2 regions of the Anaerobacillus sp. CMMVII genome follow, and region 1 is predicted to be linked to the other one. Evidence: a T-box and tRNA genes for the amino acid it is inferred to sense, from the RefSeq annotation. Region 1 holds a T-box; the other holds one or more tRNA genes.
The links. The T-box of region 1 lies ahead of H1D32_RS07090 (valine--tRNA ligase). A T-box ahead of a tRNA ligase gene usually reads a tRNA of that ligase, here a tRNA-Val.
Positions count from the first base shown of each region.

Region 2: it encodes a tRNA-Val, which carries the amino acid that the T-box ahead of H1D32_RS07090 (valine--tRNA ligase) is inferred to sense. The anticodon was not compared.

Region 1 covers NZ_JACEHK010000002.1:609,594-621,380, forward strand. Annotated here, with positions in the region: gene H1D32_RS07050 (type II secretion system F family protein) at 1-935, shown strand, start outside; gene spoVID (stage VI sporulation protein D) at 1,233-2,018, shown strand; gene H1D32_RS07060 (LysM peptidoglycan-binding domain-containing protein) at 2,042-2,449, shown strand; gene H1D32_RS07065 (hypothetical protein) at 2,474-3,400, shown strand; gene ysxE (spore coat protein YsxE) at 3,397-4,419, shown strand; gene H1D32_RS07075 (hypothetical protein) at 4,463-4,651, opposite strand; gene H1D32_RS07080 (ABC transporter permease) at 4,893-6,098, shown strand; gene H1D32_RS07085 (ABC transporter ATP-binding protein) at 6,098-6,775, shown strand; T-box leader at 6,908-7,229, shown strand; gene H1D32_RS07090 (valine--tRNA ligase) at 7,366-10,008, shown strand; gene H1D32_RS07095 (DUF3889 domain-containing protein) at 10,060-10,380, opposite strand; gene H1D32_RS07100 (ATP-grasp domain-containing protein) at 10,432-11,304, opposite strand; gene H1D32_RS07105 (bifunctional folylpolyglutamate synthase/dihydrofolate synthase) at 11,669-11,787, shown strand, end outside.
Region 2 covers NZ_JACEHK010000018.1:12,371-24,157, reverse strand. Annotated here, with positions in the region: gene H1D32_RS23755 (alpha/beta hydrolase) at 1-506, opposite strand, end outside; partial or broken gene H1D32_RS23750 (phosphatidylglycerophosphatase A family protein) at 676-1,230, shown strand; gene H1D32_RS23745 (hypothetical protein) at 1,348-1,524, shown strand; tRNA gene H1D32_RS23740 (tRNA-Val) at 1,727-1,801, shown strand; gene H1D32_RS23735 (spore germination protein) at 1,899-2,117, opposite strand; gene H1D32_RS23730 (spore germination protein GerPE) at 2,182-2,565, opposite strand; gene H1D32_RS23725 (spore gernimation protein GerPD) at 2,571-2,750, opposite strand; gene gerPC (spore germination protein GerPC) at 2,754-3,377, opposite strand; gene H1D32_RS23715 (spore germination protein GerPB) at 3,419-3,649, opposite strand; gene H1D32_RS23710 (spore germination protein) at 3,666-3,887, opposite strand; gene spoVIF (sporulation-specific transcription regulator SpoVIF) at 4,196-4,456, shown strand; gene H1D32_RS23700 (TlpA family protein disulfide reductase) at 4,635-5,180, shown strand; gene H1D32_RS23695 (malate synthase G) at 5,400-7,583, shown strand; gene H1D32_RS23690 (glycosyltransferase family 2 protein) at 7,786-8,817, opposite strand; gene H1D32_RS23685 (phosphotransferase) at 9,236-10,207, shown strand; gene H1D32_RS23680 (hypothetical protein) at 10,238-11,122, opposite strand; gene H1D32_RS23675 (AarF/UbiB family protein) at 11,535-11,787, opposite strand, start outside.

The DNA.
Region 1 (11,787 bases):
ATCAGGTGTCTTCAAAGCCTTTCCAAAAAGCGCTAGATGGAATTTACGAAGAATTACGTTCCGGTAATCCTCTTTCAGAAGCTTGTATGAAACACCCCAAGATATTTGATAAAGTTTTTATTAATATGGTTCGAGCAGGGGAGACAAGTGGTGATTTAGAAGGTGTTTTAGATAGGATGGCAACTTTCTATGAGAAAGGCCACAAAGTGAAGGAAAAGGTGAAATCTGCCTTGATGTACCCAATTGTGGTTTCGATTGTAGCTGTCATTGTCGTCGTTATTTTATTAACACAGGTTTTACCGAGTCTCTTAAATAATTTAACAGCAATGGGTGGAGAAATTCCTGTTCCTACAAAGGTTGTTATGGCTTTATCTAACTTTCTAGTTGCCCAGTGGTATCTAGCTGCTTTGATCGTGATCTTTTTCGTATTAGTTTTTATCGCAATAAAACAGAACCCTAAAGGAAAGTATATGTTGGATTATGCAACATTAAAAATACCAATTTTCGGTGTACTCATCCAAAAACAAATGATTGCACGGATAACAAGAACAATGGCATCGATGTTTAAAAGTTCAGTTCCCGTGCTTCAAACTTTGACGATGAGTGCTGAAATCTCAAATAATGTCGTAGTCGCTAAAGTTCTAAATGAAGCGAAAGAGTCATTACGAAGTGGTGAAAGTCTATCAGCCCCATTAGCAAAGAGTTGGCTTTTTCCAAAAATGGTGACTCATATGATTAAGGTTGGCGAAGAAACAGGGCAAATGGATACAATGCTTGAAAAGATTGCAGACTTTTATGAGGATGAAGTTGAACAGATGGCTAGTCGTTTAAGTTCAATCATTGAACCTTTAATGATTGCTATACTAGGGATTATTGTCGGTACCATTGTTCTTGCTGCCATGCTCCCAATGTTTTCAATCTATCAACAAATATAGTAATAAATTAGAGGGCTGTCCCATAAGTTAGAGTAACTGACTTATAGGCAGTCCTTTTTGGTATTCAACTGCTGTAAGTTTTTAGCTACAAAACTAAACAAAACATTAATACTTTTCATGTTACGTTTTGAGAATGGCCAAGCAGCTCTCAAAGATTTTAAACGTATTATTGGAAAAGATTCATATTTTCAGATATCTTGTCATACATCTGTAACGTATTGGTATAAGTCCGTTTAACAGGACGTGTTCCTTATGTTTACGGAAGCAACTAAAATTATAATAGAGGAGGAGAGGTAGTTGACACAAGATCATTCATCAAAGCTATCATTTTCCATTGAAGAATCAGTGTGGCTCAATAAAGGTCAGGAAGTAGCCGAAATCGTATCTTTATCATTAGATCCTGAAATTACAGTACAAGAACATGGGGAATATGTACTTATTCGTGGGGGTTTAAAGTTAACAGGAGAGTACCGTTCATCAGGTAACAGTACCGTTTCTGAGGAGGACAATGAGTCACTTTCAACGCAAGTTGCATTTCGATCAATCGAAGAAGTAACGTTAAATGAAGATGGGACAGGTGAAATCAGACATCACTTTCCAATCGACGTCACCATTCCACAAGAGAGAATTAGAAGTTTAGACGATATATATGTAATTGTAGATTCGTTTGATTATGATTTACCAGAACGTGGATGTATCCAATTAACAGCAGATGTCTCGATAACCGGTATGTCAACTGGTAAAGTGAACAGAGATATTACGGAAGCTGATGTAGAGGCAGAACAAGAAGACCGTACGTTCCATTATGAGGCTTATGATCAGGAACGTTTTGAACATGATGAAACAATCGTTGAGTTCCCAACTGCTCCATCTTTAGAACAAGAGGAAGAAGTTGAGGTTGAAGAAGAAGAAGAAGAAGTAGAAGTAGAAGAAGTGGAAGTCCAAGTAGTAGCAGAACATAGAGAAGAGTTAGCTAGTCGTAGTGAAGAAAGTGAAGAAGTGGCAGAAATTTCTGAAGAGGTTGAAGCCATTGCGGAAGGCACGGAAGAGGTCTTGGAAGTAGAGGTAGAGGTAAAGAGATAAAATCTCCTGCGATCGCTTTTGGGGTGGTAAAAGAGCGTCCTAAGACCGAAACGGCTGTTGAAACAACAGAACAACCTCAAGCTACAAAGGAAGTATTTAGTGTTGCAAAAAGTTTTACAGGTGAAAGAAAACAAAAGCAGCAGCAAGAAACACCAAGAAGTGAAGGAGAAGTTTCTGAAGTTGAGGAAAACCAAGAAAATGAAGTGAAAAAACATCGGGAAGAAAATGCCTTATATTTAACGAAAATGCTTACCAAAGGGGAAGAAGAGCAGTTTAAGAAATTGAAGCTTTGTATTATTCGGGAGAATGAGACACTTGAAACAATTGCCTCCCGATATGAAATAAACCAAAGTACACTAATTAGGGTAAATCGTTTAAACGATGCGAATGTATCAGAGGGACAGATTTTATATATTCCTGTTACAAAATAAAGCTATAGGATAGGGTGCAATAAAATGGATATGTTACGTCGGGTGAAAATGGAATATGGCTTATCGGAACTGAAGTGGGTTAACGCTAATCAAATCTTTCAAAGTGAAAGTGGAATGAAGCGAATCCGAATTTGGAAGGATAAGCAATTGTTGCAGTGGCACATTAAATGGCGTGATGAAATTAGTAAACAGTCGGGCATATTGTTAGATCGGATGATACGAACAAAGAATGGAGAGCCATTTTTCATTTGTGATAAAGGCTGGGCAACTATTCATGACGAGATTGAGGAGTCTTATCCTTCAAAGGGAAAAGAAAAGGATTGGGGAAGGCTTTTCGGAACGGCGTTAGCATTTGGGCTAAAACAAAGTGATGAGTGTCAGCGTTTTAGGAAAATGCAAGACCAACCTTTAAATGAAATCAAAGAAACAATATCTAAGCTAAAAACATTAGATCCGATGGCAAAACTCGTGTTAGAGCGTAGTTACTTTGAAGCGATTAAGAGAAGAAGAAAAGCGCTCGATTTGAGAGAACGTATCCAAATAAATAAGCTCCCTATCTTAACTCCTTTTATAACTTTAGCTGATGCCAAAGAAGTATTTTTCAATCTGTTTTGGGTATGTGGTGAAGAGCAACCAATCAAGGGATATGATCCTATGCGGAAATTACTTGAAGAATGGTATATCAAAAATGGTGAAGCCTCTACTATTGATTTACTTAATTCAATCAATAATTATTTTTCTTTAAAAGGAGATCATGGTGTTCAACTTTTAGCGGAATGTTTGGTACCATCAGAACTAGGACGTACAGTTTCACAGCTAGAAACGAAGACTGACAAAGAAACGGCTAATGTCATGAATCAATTTTTTAATAGTTGGGAAACATCTAGAAAACTCGTCATACTCCTTGGCAATTGGATTGAGGAAGACAGAGAAAAGGTGGTGGCAAAATGATAACTAATAATGCCCCACGAAACTCTATCGGGCATATTCTTTTTCAATACGATTTATATCCAGAGAAAATTGAGCAATTTGGCAAGGTGAAAAAAATAGTCTCACCAAGGGGGACCTTTGCCCTAAAAGAGTCTTCAATGAGTAGAGACCAAGCTCAATGGTTTTCACATGTGATGAACAGGTTAGAGAAGCTAAATTACAAACAATTACTGCCTCTAATACCGACGAAATATGGAGACTTAACAATTAATTATGGGGATAAAACGTACTATTTACAGCCTTGGTTCCAGGAAGATGCGCAAATTCCTGATGATAATAAAGAAAAGAAATTGTTCAAACAGATGGGAAAGCTTCATGGCCTAACTGTGAAACATCAGGAATTTTCAGAGGAAACCATCAAGAAGTCATATCAGGATTTAATTAACCGCTGGGAAAAAAGGCGTCTTGAAATGGAGTATTTTGCGGAGGAAGCAGAAAGAAAAACGTACATGTCTCCTTTTGAGCTCACCTTTCTTACCCATTACAGTAGGCTCGATATGATGGCCAAAAGTGCTAGCAATTATTTAAAAGAGTGGCACGATGAATGTCTTGAAAAAAAGAGCTTTCGAGCAGTTCTCTGCCACGGGAAATTAGACCGTACCCATATTTTTTATCATCCCAATGGCTATGGTTATTTATTTAATTTTGAAAAAGCAGTCCTTGATACACCTGCAAGAGATTTAGCTATCTCGTTTCGAAAGTCATTTCAGTATACATTATGGAATGAAGATCAGGGGGCCGATTGGTTAGAAAACTACCAGCAGTTTCTACTGCTTGAGGAGGAAGAGAAAAAATTATTTGCGAGTTATATAATTTACCCTGAACTCATCTTCCATTGTCTAGATTTATATAAAAAAAGAGATGGTAGTATCACAGAGCTCCAATATGTCCAGCTATTAGAGAAGAGAATTATTACAATGACAAGAGTCAACCATTTTATTCATAAAACATTATTGAATCAAGAAAGCAGTCAACCTTAGGTTATAAGGTTACTGCTTTTTTTTAGTTAGGCTTTATAGCAAACTAAAATAAACCAACAACATAGGATAGATAAAGAACGACAAGAATGGCTAACAGGACAACATCTATAGTTGTTGGAAATAAAATTGTTCGTAAAAGCTGAAACATGGTCAATGGGATTAAAAATTGATAGCCAATATCACGAACTCTCCGTAACCAAAGAGGAAGCCGGTATTTACCTTTTTTAAACACACAAAGGACCTCCTTTTTCTCCTATTCATGTATTATCTTATGCACCCTTCCATAGGCCTGTGAATAAGTTTTGCACAAACGTGTAAGATAAGGAAAAAGAAGGAAGTGAGACTGTGAATCAAATCTTTGTCATGTATGAGGTTTTGTGGGGAATTGTTTGTCTTTGGCTTATTTGGTTTATTATTCGTGTCGTCTTAAGTAAAGAAAATGACCAATAATAGGGGTGCCTATTTTGTTAATAATGATGCAAATTGCTTGGAAAATCATAAAGGAAAAGCGTCATAGAGCATTTTTGCTTGGTGGTAGTACTGCGATTGCAGCTTTTTTACTTTTTACTAGTTATTTTTTTATACATTCTTTAAATGCAAGTATGATTGCTGTTGATGGAAGGCTTGGTGCGGACCTAATTGTTGTCCCAAAAGGAATGGGGGCGTATGCTGGAGATAATATTATCTCCGGGGCGGTTAATGAGCTTTACTTTGATGAGCACGTCGCCATGGAGAAGCTATCATCAATGAAAGATATCACTGAGTTAGCGCCACAACTTTTTCTCCAGACTGTTTCAACCTCATGTTGTGGGACAATGGGCGATTTTCCGGTTGTTGCATTTGATCCTGAACGTGACTTCACATTAAAAGCGTTTATGCCAGGGGTTCAAAACCTTGGTGAAAATGAAATTGTCATAGGAATAAACGCTGGAGGTGAACGATTTTTATATCATTACGACGATGACTATATAAAGGAAAAAGTCATGCTGTTTTTACAACCATTTATCGTAAAAAATGCCTTATTTCCAACTGGGACAGGTGCAGATGAAACAATCTTTATGAGATTGGATACTGCAAGAACACTAGTTCAAAAAGTGCCTTCACTCATGCATATTCCCCCTAAGGCAATCTCTGCCATTTATATCAATACTGCGCCACATTCTGAAACCTTTGTAAAGCAACAAATTGAAATGGAATTAAAGGATGTAGACGTAGTCGTAGGAACAAGACTAAAAGAAAAGTTGAACCAGCAAGTATTCCCCCTGAAACTATTAAGCTACGTTATGATTGCTGGCGCCCTTATCTTAACACTACTACAAGTAGGGACTCTTTTTTCAGCATTAATTCGCGAACGCCAAAAGGAAATAGGCATCTTATTTGCCCTAGGGGTACTAAAACGATATGTCTACCAACTTATATTATTAGAAGCAGCGCTTATTTCATTCTTGGGTAGTATTGTCGGTGTCTTGTTTTCTTTGAGTATTTTGTATGACAGACAAACATTACTGTATATGATATTTCAGTTGCCACTTATATTTCCCGATTTCCAAACAACTGTCATTATAAGCGTGGCAACAATTATCGCTATTGTTTTAGCAACAATGATTGCAGCTTTTATTCCAATCCATTCGTTTTTTTCTAGAGAACCTTATGAGGTAATAAGAGAAGGTGATAGTTAATGATACTTTTCGAGGACGTTTCAAAAGAATATTATCTTAGTAGATCAAGGTCAATTGTAGCTTTAAAAAATATAAATATTAAAATAGATAAAGGCGAGTTTGTTGCAATTATCGGTCCATCTGGTAGTGGCAAATCAACCTTTCTTGCATTAGCTAGCCTGTTAGATAAACAAACGAGTGGAGAGGTTTATTTAGCTGGAAATAAAATCTCGAATATAAAAGATAAGGAAAGAACAAAATTACGGTTCAAGTTATGCAGTTTTATTTTCCAGTTTGCAAGCCTAACCCCCGCTCTTCCGGTTATCGATAACGTCATGCTTCCCCTTTTACTAATGGGTGAAAAACGGGAAGCGATAGAAGAAAAGGCGAAGCAATTATTAATGGATGTTGGGATAAAGAAAGAATATATCAATCATCTCCCATATCAATTAAGTGGTGGGGAACAACGTCGTGTGGCAGTGGCACGGGCATTAATAAAACAACCTCAAATTTTGTTTGCAGACGAGCCAACGTCAGCCCTTGATGAAGGCACAGCTCAAGAAATTATTCAGTACTTTCACCAATTACATCAACAAGGAACAACGATTATCATGGTAACTCATGATAAACAGTTAGCACGAGAGGGAACAACGTTAGTTAAGATTACCGATGGAATGATTGATAACAATAAGGCTTAAATGATAAGTTTGTACATGGTTGATTTGAATAAATTTAATAAAATGGGCAATACTTTTAGTAAATTTTTCTTGGTGACTATTGACGAGTTTTGATTATTCCATGTAAAATGTTAGTACATATTTTAATATAATATACATGCTTTGATTGGGAAGAGTACATCTGTAATGCCAATAGAGAGAAAAATCATGTTTTTAGTTGGGCTAAATATCAGCTAAAACCATTGCTGAAAGATTTTTTTGGAGCTAAAGATGGAAGGTCGCCCAGGAGCAGCTTAATTGAAAGTAAAGCTTTGCAGGGAAAAGCACTACACTTTTTCCTAGGTCACTTACGCTTTTCGGAGTAGATTAAGCCGGTTAAGTAACCGTTATAAGAATGAAGTGTGCTCTCGATAAAGGTATGACTATCGATTGCAAACAAAGGTGGTACCGCGAATATACTCTCTTCGTCCTTTGAGGATGGAGGGAGTTTTTTTATTTTAGTTATGAGTTATGAGTGTTGAGTTATGAGTTGTTAAGTAATTCTACGAAGCAAATCCTATATTAACTCAAAACTCAAAACTCAACACTGCATTTAAGGGAGGAAATAAGAGATGGCAAATCAAGAGATATCAATGCCAACCAAGTATGATCCGAAGAGTACGGAAGCCAAATGGTACCCATACTGGCTAGATGGAAAGTTTTTTGAAGCAAAAGGTGATGAAGGGAAGAAGCCTTATACAATTGTAATTCCCCCACCAAACGTAACAGGAAAACTGCACTTAGGGCATGCATGGGATACAACTTTACAAGATATTTTAATTCGTACAAAGAGAATGCAAGGTTATGATGCTTTGTGGTTACCAGGTATGGATCATGCTGGTATTGCAACTCAAGCAAAAGTAGAAGGAAAGCTTCGAGAAGAAGGTTTAAGTCGTTACGATTTAGGTCGTGAGAAGTTCCTAGAAAAATCTTGGGAATGGAAAAGTGAATACGCTGATTTTATTCGTAATCAATGGTCGAAATTAGGTCTATCATTAGATTACTCACGTGAACGTTTTACTTTAGATGAAGGTCTATCAAAAGCAGTTCGTGAAGTTTTCGTAAAGCTATATGAAAAAGGGTTAATTTATCGTGGTGAGTACATCATCAACTGGGATCCACAAACAAAGACTGCCCTCTCGGATATTGAAGTTATCTATAAAGATGTTCAAGGTGGATTTTATCATATGAGATATCCGCTGGTTGATGGTAGTGGTTCTATTGAAGTAGCAACAACTCGTCCCGAAACGATGCTTGGAGATACTGCTGTGGCCGTTCACCCTGAAGATGAGCGTTATAAACATTTAATCGGTAAAAAGGTAAAACTTCCTATCGTAGGTCGCGAAATTGAGATTGTTGCAGATGACTATGTTGATATGGAATTTGGTTCAGGAGCTGTTAAAATCACACCTGCACATGATCCTAATGACTTCGAAATAGGGAATAGACATAATTTAGAACGTGTTCTTGTGATGGATGAATCAGGGAAAATGAACGGAAATGCCGGTAAGTATCAGGGAATGGATCGTTTTGAGTGTCGAAAACAAATTGTTAAAGATCTTCAAGAGGAAGGCGTTCTCTTCAAAATTGAAGAGCATATGCATTCAGTTGGACATTCTGAGCGTAGTGGGGCAGTTGTTGAACCATACTTATCTACTCAATGGTTTGTTAAGATGGGACCACTTGCTGAAGAAGCAATCAAATTACAGCAAAAAGAAGAAAAGGTTAACTTTGTTCCAGAACGTTTTGAAAAAACATATTTACATTGGATTGAAAATATTCGTGATTGGTGTATTTCCAGGCAGCTGTGGTGGGGACACCGAATACCAGCTTGGTACCATAATGAGACAGGCGAAATTTATGTAGGACATGATGAGCCAAAAGATATTGAAAATTGGTCACAAGATGAGGATGTTCTCGATACTTGGTTTTCGTCAGCATTATGGCCGTTTTCAACGATGGGGTGGCCAGATCAAAACTCAGCTGACTTCAAACGGTATTATTCAACAGACGTTCTAGTAACCGGGTATGACATTATTTATTTCTGGGTTGCTCGAATGATCTTCCAAGGCTTAGAATTCACAGGTGAACGTCCGTTTAAGGATGTATTAATTCATGGATTAGTTCGTGATTCCGAAGGGCGAAAAATGAGTAAGTCCCTAGGTAACGGGGTTGATCCGATGGATGTTATTGATAAGTACGGCGCAGATGCGCTACGCTTCTTCCTTTCAACTGGCAGTTCCCCGGGAAATGATTTACGCTTCTATTGGGAAAAAGTCGAGTCGACTTGGAACTTTGGAAATAAGATTTGGAACGCTTCACGATTTGCTCTCATGAACATGGAGGGAATGACTTATGATGAAATTGATCTGTCTGGCAAAAAATCAATTGCGGATCAGTGGATCTTAACTAGACTTCAAGAAACAATTGACGATGTAACTCGTCTAATTGATGATTATGAATTTGGTGAAGTTGGTCGTCTTTTATATAACTTTATCTGGGATGATTTCTGTGATTGGTATATTGAGATGGCGAAATTACCATTGTATGGTGAAGATGAAGAAGCGAAAAAAATGACAAGGTCGATTTTAGCTCACGTATTAGATCAAACAATGAAACTGTTACATCCATTTATGCCGTTTATTACGGAAGAAATTTGGCAGCATTTACCTCACCAAGGTGAATCAATTACTGTTGCCCCTTGGCCAGTGAAAAATAATGAATTACTGTTCCCGGAAGCAACAAAGAAAATGAACTTACTAAAAGAAATTATCAGATCTGTTCGTAATACAAGAGCAGAGTTGAATGTTCCAATGAGTAAAAAAATTGAACTTCTCATCAAGACAAAAGATCAGACTGTTTTAAGCAACCTTGAAGAAGGTCGTAGCTACTTGGAGAAGTTCTGTAACCCAGAACAACTCAAATTAGGTATTGAGTTACAAGCTCCTGAAAAGTCGATGTCTTCAATCCTAACGGGTGTGGAACTTTATTTACCACTTGCAGGATTACTAGATATTGATGCAGAAATTGCTCGTTTAGAAAAAGAAGTGAAACGACTCGATAGCGAAGTAGAACGTGTGCAAAAGAAACTAAGCAACCAAGGCTTTGTAGCAAAAGCACCTGCAGCAGTTATAGAAGAAGAAAAAGCAAAAGAGCAAGATTATCTTGAAAAACGTGCGACTGTTCAAGGCAGAATTGATGAACTAAGAGCATAATAAAACGAAAACGTCAAAACACCTAGTGTTTTGACGTTTTTCTATGGTTATTTACCTATCTGTTTCTTGAAACGAGATTGATTTAAACTGATTTGTATTTATTTCGAATTCGACATTAACAAAAACGCCGAATTCTTTTTTGTCATGACGAAGCCAAAGTTTAAATTTTTCTACAGCTATTCCATCGCCTTTTTCTTCTCTGCCAATATGCAGATAGTCGACAACATCTGCATAAGGATATTTCTTAATTGTTTCTGTTACTGCGATATTGCCCCATTTTGCATATGCTGGAGCATCATTTTCAGCCGTCGTTTCAACAGGCAGACCTAACGCCATTACCAAAAGGAAGGCGAAAACTATGAGTTTTTTCATTTCTTACACACCCTTTTTAAAGTTAGTATGTGCTAATCAATTGGAAAAACTCTAAATTGCTCGTAACCTTTTTAATACAAACTCTAAATAGAGCTTCACAATGTTTACATTAGAATTAGCATAAAGTGTTCGCGAACCAGCTACATCTTCAATTTCATTAAAAACAAATGAACCATCTTTTGAAAACAAAAAGTCTATGCCTACAAAACCTAAATCACCGTTAAATTGGTCGATGACTTTGTTTACCAGTTCTTTTTCCTTTTTCGAGAGCTCATAGAGTCTTGCATTTCCACCTAATGAGTAATTCGCTCGAAAATCATCATCCGAGTATCGCAGTATTGCTGCCTGAATTTCATTTCCAACGACGAAAACGCGAACGTCTCTTCCAGGAACTTCTCCCATCTCTTGAATAATTAATTCTTTTGAATGAATTGTCTCAAGAAGCTTTTCAAGCTCTTGTACGGAACTTACAGCAAATACTTCGTTCCCACCTTTACCAGCGACTTCCTTGACAACAACAGGGTATGTAAATGGGAGGGAGTTAGGGGTAAACTCAGTTCGGTTAATAAAAGCAGTATTTAGCATGGGAATACCTTTTCCTGCTAAATACTGATGTGTTTTTCCTTTATGATTGCTAATTTCAGATGTAAAAGCTGAATTGAATAACATGATCCCTAGATTTTCAATTTGTTTACTAAGTAACGGATCATTATTTCTCATAATGACAAAATCAGGAAATGTTATTTTTTTATTTTTATGTAAAATGTATAATTCATCGTTTATAATACCGTAACTAAGATTTTCTTTTAGTAAGAGATGAAGCTCAATATTTAGATTTACTGCTTCTTCCATGAACCAAGTGATAAAGCCTTGATTGATTTCTGCCATTTCCTGATTGTAAATTAGCCATCCTATTTTTTTCATATTATTAAAACCTACCTTTTCATAGAGCTAGTCCAACGAAAACGATCAAAGCCTACATTTTGAGCTGTTTTGGGCACCTCTATTTGTGATTTTCTTGATGAAACTTCCTTCATATTATACACTACTAAATAGTATAAGGCTGTATTCGCAAAATTTGTTGCTTTCGTAAAAATCCCAAAAGCCGGATTTTTACACAAAATACTAAGAATTGACCACTTATTTAGTAAGTAGTGCTCTTTTCTAACTTAATTTATTGGGTGATATCTTCATCTAAGTTATTTTTCCGAATATTTTAGGTTGAAAAGTAACAAAGTTTACGAAAAGAGCCTAGTATAAAGTTGACGAGAAAAAAGGAGTTTTTTTCATGATTTCTTATGAAGAAGCATGTGACATAGTATTTTCAGCAAAAAAATTTGGCATTTCTTTAGGGCTTGATCGGATGGAATTAATGCTAGGAGAGTTAGGGAATCCAGAACAAAGAAT
Region 2 (11,787 bases), on a different contig from region 1:
GGCTTTTTAAAATTGGTTAAGTAATCCATTGTTTTTTGGGCAATGAAAGGTGACTGAGCAATGACTTGACCAAATGTATAAGGATATTCCATTGCAGCGTGCAAACTTACGGTCGCCCCTAACGAATCCCCCATTAATGTACGCCCGCTAGCAAGCTCAAACGTATGATACTGCTTTTCAAGATATGGAATTAATTCTTCAGCTAAGAAGCGAATATAGTTTTGGTTCTCGGAACCATTTGGGTGATAGTTCTTATAACGATCCTCTACTGACTGATACGGGATCATGACCAAAATACAATTGTTGATTTCTCTTTGCTCGAGAAGTTCACTTGCAGTAGAAGCTAGTTTCCCTTTTAAAAAGTAGTCATCTCCATCTTGAGCAATCAGCAGTTGGTATGTATACAGAGGCGAATAATTTGCTGGCAAGAATGTCTTAAAGCCAATTTTTTCTTTTAAAAAACGACTTTCCAGATAATCATCAAATATAGTTCCTTTAAAAGTCAACAAAACCCCTCCTATGTTAGCGCTTCCTTAAGTGGTCATGTATATAATATACCACTTTTCTTTTTGGAAAACGAAGCATTTCCTTTTAAGAAAGGCAAAAAATGAAGAAAAATAGGATATATGGTAAAATGAGGAGGTGCTTTACTAACGAAACCAGGAGGGGTAAAAGATGAAATATAAAGAACCTGTACATTGTCATATCGTTGAAAAAGCAGCAAGGGCTTTACTTATAGAACGCGGTGTACAAATTATTGACATAGCGGAAATCGTTTATAAATGCAAGTTCAATATACTGATACATTAACAATAGAAGAATGTATTGAAAGTGTTGATCGAGTTTTAGAAAAAAGAGAATACAGCATGCTATTTTAGTAGGGGTTGAGTTAGATAAGTTAGCAGAGCAAGGGAAACTATCAGAGCCATTACAATCAATAGTTGAGATGGATGAAGGACTATTGGTGTTGATGAAACGATTGCCCTCGGTAGTGTTTTTGGCTACGGAAGTATTGCCGTTACTACCTTTGGTTTTTTGGATAAAGAAAAGACAGGGATAATTAGAGAACTAGACACAAAAGGAGATCAAATAAATACGTTTCTTGATGACTTGATTTGTAGTATTGCAGCAAATGCTTCTAGTCGATTGGCTCATCGAATTCGGGACCGACAAGAAAAATTAAGAGAAGATGAGATTAAAAGACGAGATTTAGAGGAGCGAATCGGCTAATTGGTTAGCTGAGTAGTTTAATTCCGATTAGTAGGAAGTGAGAAATCACTTCCTTTTTGATGTTTAAAATATTGAAAATGGTAATAATATGGATATCTTTAGTGGGGAGGAATTTAGGTGAAGACTACACGTTGGGTGTATTGGAAACAAATATTTCGTTCAAAATTCCAAGCAAGCTGTTTAAAGGCAAAGCTAGAAGAAAATTGGCGTGGAGGATATGAATTACCTCCCTGGGTAGAAATTAAAAAATTAGCTGAAGAAAAATATATTGTCCGTTATACCTATGATGAGTAAGCAAATGTACATAAAAAGGTGAGACATCTCTGGAAAATGTATATCAGAGATGTCTTCACATTATATAAGGTTGTTGCCTGTTGTGAAGAGTTTAGTTTTTAAGGAGTCATCTTTCTTTTGGTAAATTTCCTAGAACATATAGTCCACGACTTTTCAGCTTGACAAACTTTCTGTAAAAGTATATTATTATTTTATTCGAATTGACTCGTTAGCTCAGTGGGAGAGCACTTGCTTGACAGGCAAGGGGTCGTTGGTTCAAGTCCAATACGAGTCACCATACATATAATACTAAAAACCCTTACTAAGTAAGGGTTTTTTTTGGTTCTTATTTTGTGATGAAAAATTGAGAAGAATTAATGTGAAACTTCTCTTTCTTACACATTACCAGCTAAGTTTTGATCGACAACATCTGGATCTGCTACGTTATTCATATTAATGCCGTTATTTACGATCGTGAAGTCTCCTGAGTTTCCGCCACCAGATCCTGACACAGACTTTGAAGTACTCTTTGGTGAGATATTAAGTGCATCGCCAAAATTAACTACTCCACCATTTTCATTAATTTTAAAAGGCCCTCCAACAATTGCAGGCATACAAACACCCTTTTCCTTCGTATTAATATTTATTGTATGTGGAGTTATTTTATGGGTTACAATACTAGTTAATTTTCTTCACTGATTTCTGCAGCTGCCTTATATGTTTAATTCTAGTCTCAGCATGGATGTAGCTTGTTGAACCAATATGATAAACACTAGCTGATGACACACCTGTAATATCAATATGGCCAACTTTAATAAAGTTGGAAGCATTGTATCGTTGAATATTGACTGAATCTATCAATGGTGGGGAAGGTATTTCTCTTGAAAAAATAGGGAATGCAGCAAAGTTCCCCTCATTTCCATAAAACAGTTGTAATTGCCTTTGTACTGCAAGCGCCCAAGAAACTGGAGTGATTTGGACTGAGTCGCCAATTTGAACTACAGAGCTTAAACTTACGCTTCGAACTCTAGTGTTATTGACGATAGAGGTTCTTTTAATCATAGAAACTATCCCTCGAAAGCAAGTGGAACAAATGGTCCAATAATCAGTGATTCAGGAGGTGTGTCAAATGCTGAAGACAAGATAATGTTATCTGTGTCACCTACTAACAATATCGAAGAGGAAGCTACTCCGCGAACATCAATGGTTCCTACAGAAATATTATGGTTAACGACTGTAAAATTCATTATTTAATCCCCTTTCTGAGGTAAATGTTGGATGAACTGTTCAAGAGTTTTATTAATGTCATTGACAACCTTCTTTGTTGTCATCTCTTCTAGTTCTCTTAATTTATTTTCATCATTTTCAACGATAGGTACCCCTCGAAGGTAATAGTGAATACGAGAGTCAATTTGTTTTCTTACATCTTCAACAATAAAATCTCGATAAGGACCATCTAGTTGATAATTATATTGTCTCTCAAGAGATGTCATCACATCATAACAACCTGTATTTAGATAATGGTGGACATCTCGTTTAATATTTTCAAAGAGAACAGGATTTTGCTTTGGTGTCGTTGCTTCAGGTACGTCTATTGTGTTTCGATTAATTGAGAAGTCCTCAATCGAACTTGGCTCGATCCCACCACTAGGTGTAATTCCAATATTTAATGTTCCTTCTAATCGTTCAACTTTCAGTTGATCAAATTTATATTCAATTCTCTCCACTTTTCCTGCATTATCTTGCTTGATTGTATTAAAACCAGTTTGAAGTTCCTCAATTCTCATCTCTAGATAGTCAATTTTTCTTTGTTGTGCCTCTAAACATTGATACAAATGTTGAATGTTTGCCATCATGTCATAGTTATAATACATACAATTCCCCCCTTAGCCATTTCGTATTGAGAATTTAAATATTAGAGTAAGGTTGGTGCAGCCGGTGCAGGTGGAGTAAGTGGAACAAGTGGGGTTACTGGGTCTAAAGGTTCAGTCGCTTCCGGAGCTGGTCCAGTAAACCCACCTGTATTGTAGAGGCTCGATAAAGATCGTATCATTCCTGCACTACCTATTTGCAGCACTGAAGAATTTGAAACACTGTCAATTCTTAAATTATTAATTTGAATTTTTTGGTTAATATAGAAGTTCATTTAGACACCACCTATGCTAAATGATTGTATTGATATTCGCGTCTGCAATATCTTTGTCATACGTATTTGTTGCACTATAATCATTTCGGATCTTTAAATAGTCACCAGTATTAAATGATCCTGCACCGGCAAACGTTTTTGCGGTACTTGCAGGGGAAATGGTAAATACATCGCCAATATTAAATACCGAACTAGAACCTATAGCATTTATTTTTACTGCTCCAACAATTGCAGGCATAAATAATCCGTCCTTTATCTTTGTTTTCATAGTTATAGGATATGTGAATGCCTATTAATTGTGAAATTAAAACTGAACATGCTTTGATGAAAAAATAAAAAATATCTCCTTACCTATATTCGTATCAGCATTGGACAATTTACATGCAAACTTTTTTTAAAAAATCACTTAAAGTTTAAAAAATCGGTACAAGTAACTAACCCTTTTGGTTGTATCTACATATAGTGTTAGTATGAAAATTTTAAAAAGCTAAGGAAGACGTAATTCTACTTGATCTTCCTTTGGTGATCGAATAGGAGGGTTTGTATTTGAATAATCCATTTTTTGAGAATATTGAAAAGAAAACAGGCGTCAATATGGGGGAAGTCTTAAAATTAGTTAATTCCATTCAGAATTCTAATTTAAAAGATGAAGCAACAGTTAGAAATCTAATCAGACAAGTAGGGAAAATTGCTAACAAGCCGGTGAAAAAAGAAACTGAGGACCAATTAGTGAATACCATTATTAACCAAACTGAACAAGTAAACTTTAACACGATTGCAAAAATGTTAGATAAGAATAAAAAATAAATCAATATATGGAATGAGATGGCTTTTGATAAGCCATCTTTTTTAAGATCTTTTCTGATTTTGCATTTCAGGGTTTATAGATTATTATTTTCATAGTTCTAAAGAGCAAGGATTAGACTTTCCTTTGTTTTCGTTAAAGAATTAGGCTATAGTTAATTAAGGATAGGAGGGATTATTCATGTTAAAACAAAGAAATATGAGTTTGATTATCTTAATTTTAGCGATAGGCCTTATAGGATATGTTGTTGCGACAACACAATCGCCAAAGGTGGGGGCCGAAAAGGGGATGCTTGCACCTGATTTTACACTTCCTTTATGGGAAAACCAGGAGGAAACATCGTTATCTGATTATCAAGGTGAAATCGTCATTCTAAACCTTTGGGCATCATGGTGTCCACCATGTCGCAAAGAAATGCCAGATTTAGTGCGTTTATCGGACGATTTTAAAGGTCACGGCGTAGTAGTCTTGGGTGTGAATTTAGCCACCCATGAACGAGATGCTAACGGTGCAGCTGAATTCATGGAAACTTTCAATGTCACATTTCCTACTTTTGTTGACCAGCCATTAGATAGTGTAAACCGAAGAGGTGTGGTGTCTTCATTGTATAATATTCAAAGTATCCCCTATACATATATTTTGGATCAAAAAGGCAAGATCGCTCACGTTATTCGTGGAGAGGTTACCTATGAAATGCTAGAGACATTAGTAAAAGAGCTAATGTAGAGAGAAAACCACATGAAAATGTGGTTTTTTTTTTGATTACTCTCTCTTTAAGAGCATTTAAAAGGTACAGATGATACTTAGCTCTGGACTAAATAGTAAAATGTAGGTAATTTCCCTTGGGAATTAAGTATTTGTTAAAAATGGTTCAAATAGTCAGAAAATGTGTTATAATACAGATAAAACTGTTATTGATCAATTAAATGAGGGGGATATTTTTTAATGAACAATTATGTTAGAGTGGGTAACCTTCAAGTTGCTTCTGTTTTTTTAGAATTTGTAAATACAAAAGCATTACCAGGTACGGGTTTAGATAGTGGACAATTCTGGGCTAATTTTGAATCCCTGATAGAAGAATTAGCTCCTGAAAATAAATCTTTACTTCTCCGTCGTACCGAAATTCAAAACCAACTTAATGATTGGCATAAGAGTCATAAAGAAAACTTTTCGTTCTTAAATTATAAAGCATTTCTAGAACAGATTAATTACCTCGAGCCAAAAGTGGAGGATTTCGAGATTTCAACAGAAAATGTTGATAATGAGATCGTTTTACAAGCTGGCCCACAACTAGTCGTCCCAGTAAACAATGCACGATATGCGATCAATGCGGCTAATGCTCGCTGGGGAAGTCTTTATGATGCTTTATATGGGACAGATGCAATTGGTGATGATGGTGGTGCGGAACAAGGAAAGAGTTATAATCCCGTTCGTGGTGAAAGGGTAATTGCTTATGGAAAGCAATTCCTTGATGAAACCGTCCCTTTACAAGATGCAAGTCACAAAGAGGTTGTTAAGTACGCCATTGTTAATCAAGAGTTAGTTGCGTTACTTACCAATGGGAATGGCACGAACCTTAAGGATCCTAATAAGTTTGTTGGGTATCAAGGAACACCTGAAAACCCTGAAACAATTTTACTAAAGAATAATGGGTTGCACTTTGAAATCAAAATTGATCATTTTCACCCGATAGGTGCTTCTGATAAAGCTGGTGTGAAAGATATTATTCTTGAAGCAGCTCTTACAACAATTATGGATTTTGAAGACTCGGTTGCTGCAGTGGATGCAGAGGATAAAGTTGAGGTTTATAGCAATTGGCTAGGATTAATGAAAGGAGATTTGACAGCAAGCTTCCAAAAAGGTGAGAAGATGATAACAAGAACGTTAAATCAAGATCGAACATACAAGAGTGTTACTGGAAATTCATTGATTTTGCCAGGACGCTCCCTATTGTTTGTTCGTAATGTTGGCCACTTAATGACAAATAATGCGGTGTTATACCACAACGGACAAGAAATTCCTGAAGGGATTTTGGATGGTGTAGTAACAGGTATCATTTCTAAACATGACCTCTTAGGTACAGGTACATTTAAAAATTCGAAAAAAGGCTCAGTTTATATCGTTAAGCCTAAAATGCATGGGTCAGCAGAAGTAGCCTTTGCAAATAAATTATTCGATTGTATTGAAGACTTACTTGATTTAGAGAAAAACACCTTAAAAATTGGCGTCATGGATGAGGAACGTAGAACATCTCTTAATCTAAAAAATTGCATTTATCAAGTAAGAGATCGTGTTGTTTTTATCAATACTGGATTCTTAGATCGAACAGGTGATGAAATTCATACATCAATGGAAGCTGGAGCGATGATTCGTAAAAATGAAATGAAGTCATCTACTTGGTTACAGGCTTATGAAAGCTCAAATGTCGTTATTGGAGTTCGCTCTGGACTACCAGGTCGGGCTCAAATAGGAAAGGGAATGTGGGCGATGCCAGATTTAATGGCAGATATGTTAGTGCAAAAGTCCGGACACCTCAAAGCTGGAGCAAATACTGCATGGGTACCTTCACCTACAGCTGCTACTTTACATGCGCTGCATTATCACCAAATCAACGTTTCCGAAGTTCAAGCTGGGCTTGGCAGCAGAAATGATAACTTAATAGACTCAATATTAGAATTTCCCGTCTCGCAAAATAAAAATTGGAGTGATACAGAAATTCAAGAAGAACTTGATAACAATGCGCAAGGTATTCTGGGTTATGTTGTTCGTTGGGTTGAGCATGGAGTAGGTTGCTCAAAAGTGCCAGATATCAATAATGTTGGCTTAATGGAGGATCGAGCTACACTTCGGATCTCTAGCCAGCATATGGCTAATTGGTTACACCATGGAATATGTACAGCGGATCAAGTGCTTGAGACGTTAAAGAGAATGGCAAAAGTAGTCGATCTACAAAATGCTGATGATCCTAACTATCGTCCTATGGCGACTAATTATGAAAACTCTGTAGCCTTCCAGGCAGCTTGTGAATTAGTATTTGAGGGGAGATTTCAACCAAGTGGCTATACTGAACCGATTCTCCATCGCAGTCGAATCGAAGCGAAGATGAAAAAAAGTAGAATAAATGAATAGCTTTTTATTTTGAGTAGCACCGTAAATTAACGGGAACTTTCCTCCATTAATTGTGCTAATAGGTCATCCGCTTGTCTGAGCTAAAGCCATTTATCAAATGTTCATATAATACAATGTACTAAAAAACAGCTAATCTATGGAAAGTATAGTAGCTGTTTTTCTCCCTTTAGGTAACCGATTTATTTCGGCTCTCACTAGAGGGTTATTTTTTATTATTATAGAACATTTTTGCTTTGTTTTCCCATTTCTTTAATAACTTTTTGAGCTCAGGTTTTCTTCCTGTTTTCTTATATCTTTCCAATGTTCTTAACCTATTTTTATATTTGCCTAGATTTAACCAAGGTGGTTCGACAGCAAGTAAGTTTAATTCAGGATGAGAAAATCCATATTTTTCATAAATAATTTGAAGGTTACTAAGGATGTTTTGGCGATTTGTCTTTTCTCTAGGGTGCTCTTGATGAAAACCTACCGTTTCTTCCATGCTAATAAAAGATAAGCCCATATTGTAAAGTCGGAAACCGAGTTCCCAATCTTCTAGTCCATATTTTGTGATTTTTTCATCAAAATAACCTGCCTTTTCTACATCACCTTTTTTTACGGTGACACAACGTGTTACGAAAAGTAACCAAGGAGCTACGTCTGTTTGTTGAAATTGAAGTTTCTTAAACGGGTCTATTACTGCAGGGGAAATAAAGTGTTCTATGTTGTTAAATGATTGGTACAGATCCTCCAATTTTAAAATGTTTATTATTCCCGCATTATTATTCGGAAACTCATTTTTCCACAAAGAATGATTATTTAGGGTGATAAACATATCCTGTTTTTGTTTGTCATTGAATTCTGGATAGTAATGTGTGTAAACAACTCCAAGTGATCTTGGGGTCGCGGAGATAATTGTATTAGGTATTTTTTTTTGGTAGTTAAATACTAACTTTAAGAATTCTGGAGTGACAATAAAATCGGTATCACAGAATACAAGATAAGTTCCTTTGGCGTTTTTTATTCCTTTGTTTCTTGCATATGAACGGCCACGGTTTTTTGAATTAGCAAGATAAACTAATGAATATGAAGCTTGAAAGGTTTCTACTACCTCTTTTGTATTATCACTAGAACCATCGTCTATAACAATTACTTCGAATTGCTCTTTTGGAAACGCTTGTAGTTGAAATGATCCAAGGGTGAGTAGTAATTGTTCTGCTCTATTAAAAGTTGGAATGATAACTGAATAAATCATACTCAAATTTTCACCTTCTTTCTGTACGGATTATATATTTAGAAAATATATATATAACTTAATTTAGATCTGTTTTTCAATTAGTGAATATGAGAGGGGGGGCATATTAATTAAATTATGCAATAGCGAGCCTTTTGTACATACTAAATGACAAAATGATGACTTTATAAGAAGAAAAAGTAAACCTGAGAGGGTGGAACAAAGATACTTTCTTGGAATTTAATGAGTGATACTAGGTGGAGAACCCAGAGACTTTGTATTATTAAATACCATTTCCAATCTACGAGAAATGACCAGACGACCTAGAAAATTAGACGAATTAAAGGGGAATGCTTATTTACTAGGCATTAGTCCAATCCCTTTTTCTAGAAATTAATAAGATAGTTGTTAAAGAAGTGATGAATAAGTAGGTGCGAGGATGTCTCTAAAGAGTATGTACGAAGATTCTAAAGGAAATAAACTGCCGAGAGAGTTTATTGAATGGGTGTGTGAAAAACACAAATTAGGAAGGTTGAAGAAAATAAAGGGTTATCCCAGAAACGGAAATATAAACGGAATCATTATTATTAGAACTCAAAAAGGAAAATATGTGATTCGGTGCCTGACTATCAAGACTAATAGTGAAAGAATAAATTATATTGAGGAGATCTTAAGTAGATTAAAAAAAGAAGGAGTTCCAGTTCTCCGAGCGATTAAAACGATTGAGGACCAATACTTTTCAATTAAGGATGATATAATAATTCAGGTATATCCTTATATTTTTGGATACGATTTTATATTTAACCGAAATCAAGTCGAAGCCAATGCTATGACACTAGCTAAATTTCACCGTGCACTATCCTCATTTAACTCAGGACCATTACCAGAGGTGTTTATTTATCCCACTTTAGAAAACCTTGATATGAAAATTCAAGTACTTTCCATGAGCAATAATAATGTTTCTAATTATACAGTCTCAAGAATAGTTTCACTCTTTAACGCTATCAATCAACATTGGCAAAAGTTTTGCCCGTCTAATTTACCAAAAACTATTATTCACGATGATTGGCATCCTTGGAATATGTTATACTATTCCGACGGCTCAATAGCAGCAATTCTAGATTACGATTATATTCAAGATGGTGAACGGATTTATGATATTGCTTATGCACTTTATTATTTTTATAAGCGTGCACCTGGTGATAAGCATAAGTTAATAAAGCTTTTTATTAAATCGTATGGTGAACTGTTAGAGATAGAAAAGACTGTGTTACCAATTGTAGTTGCCAAAGTGGCGCTATTCAATATCTTGTTCGCGACTAATTCCAATTCAGAGAGAAAGATAAAGAAATCCGTAGATGAGAACGAAGAGCTAATAAAAAACTTACTTAGTAAGGGTTTATATTTTTAAAAGCGTAGGATATGTAAGAAAGGAATTGCACTAAGCATTTCCTTTTTTGCTTTTATAGTTTTTAAAACTATAAGACTGCCTTTTATTTTTGTTGTTTTTATCTATGAGTGATTTTTGGTCATTTATATTCCTAGATTGTAATTCATAGATAAATTCTCTAGCTGGATCCCATTTAGTACGATGTATCGGATGGGCTAACCAGCCCACTTTTTTGCTTAAACACTTACTAAGTTCTTTCACCTTGAAGTGAGGTCGATAGCGAATTAACTTTTCTCCACAATCATCTGGGTAGCTTTTCATTTTAAATCCTAGCTCATTTGCTAAGTTTGTAAAGATGATTTCCTCGATTCCAAACACATCTGTTTCCTCAAGTGCATTTTTAAGTGAAATTAACTTTTCATACTCTAACAACGCTTTGACGAGTTCCTTACTCATTACTTGCCCAACATTAAACACTCCCCAAAAAGGCTTAGTACAAAAAAATGGTTCCCACCTTTGAATATCCTTTTTAAATGATTTACCACAGGTCCAATTTTTGTCAGGGATTCTAAGTTTTACTCCCATATAATCAGCATCTTTCATTTGCTCTTCGATAAATTCTTCATAACCCTTCCGAAAAAAAAGAACGTCTGAATCAAGGTTGATAAAATAATCATAGTTTAAATTTATCTCGTCAAGCCATTCCATGGTTTCAAAAAAGTACGAAGAAAGGTTTCCATATTTTAATTTCTTACTAGTTGGACAAACTTGCACACCCAGTTCTTCACAGAGATTTGGTTTATTACCGCCATTATAAAGGACTATATGACTATTGGGGCAATAATAATTGATGTTAGCGATTAATTGTTCAACTAATTCTCGATTCTCATGAACTAGTAATGCAAAACAGATTTTCTTTTTCGTATATTCCTTCATTTTGTACCTCCTTTTTAACAATAATATCTCATTAGAGCCCCTAATCAACTTACGGTCTCTAGTCTTGTTAATCTTAAGTCGGGGGAAAATCGCCCTAAATGCTGAAAATATTTAACTTAGATGTACTTACAATATTCATTGTCGTCACTCCATACATATCATATTTCATACTATGTTGTTGGATGAATGTTGACAGTATTTTTGTTTAAGGAATGATTATAGGAACTATGAGTGCTCGTTCGAAAATGGTATGTTGGTGAGTTTAGAATTGTCAAAGCTTCAAATGGGAGGGGTACTGGTGTAGGATTATTTTTTAGGAGTATAAATAGGAATTAGAATGCTTACGAACTCGTCTTATTAGTAAGCGGATAAACTGCGTCATATAAAGATAACGTATTGTCCAAGTGCCTACTTACTTTTTCCATTCATTATAAATTACAGGGTCAACTCTTTTTGCATAACTAAAAAAGTCCTCTAATAGTCCTAATTGTTTTAAATTTTTAAATAATTTTTCTGGTTTTTTTACTTGTTTTCTAAGAGCGTAAGCGTGGTCAATAACTTTAAGTGTATTACTTTTTGTAAATAGAAAATGGCGAAGTCTAACATCTAATCTAGGGAAGCCCAAACGTTTTAGCTCCATTAAACAAAAAAGGATATGTTCAGCA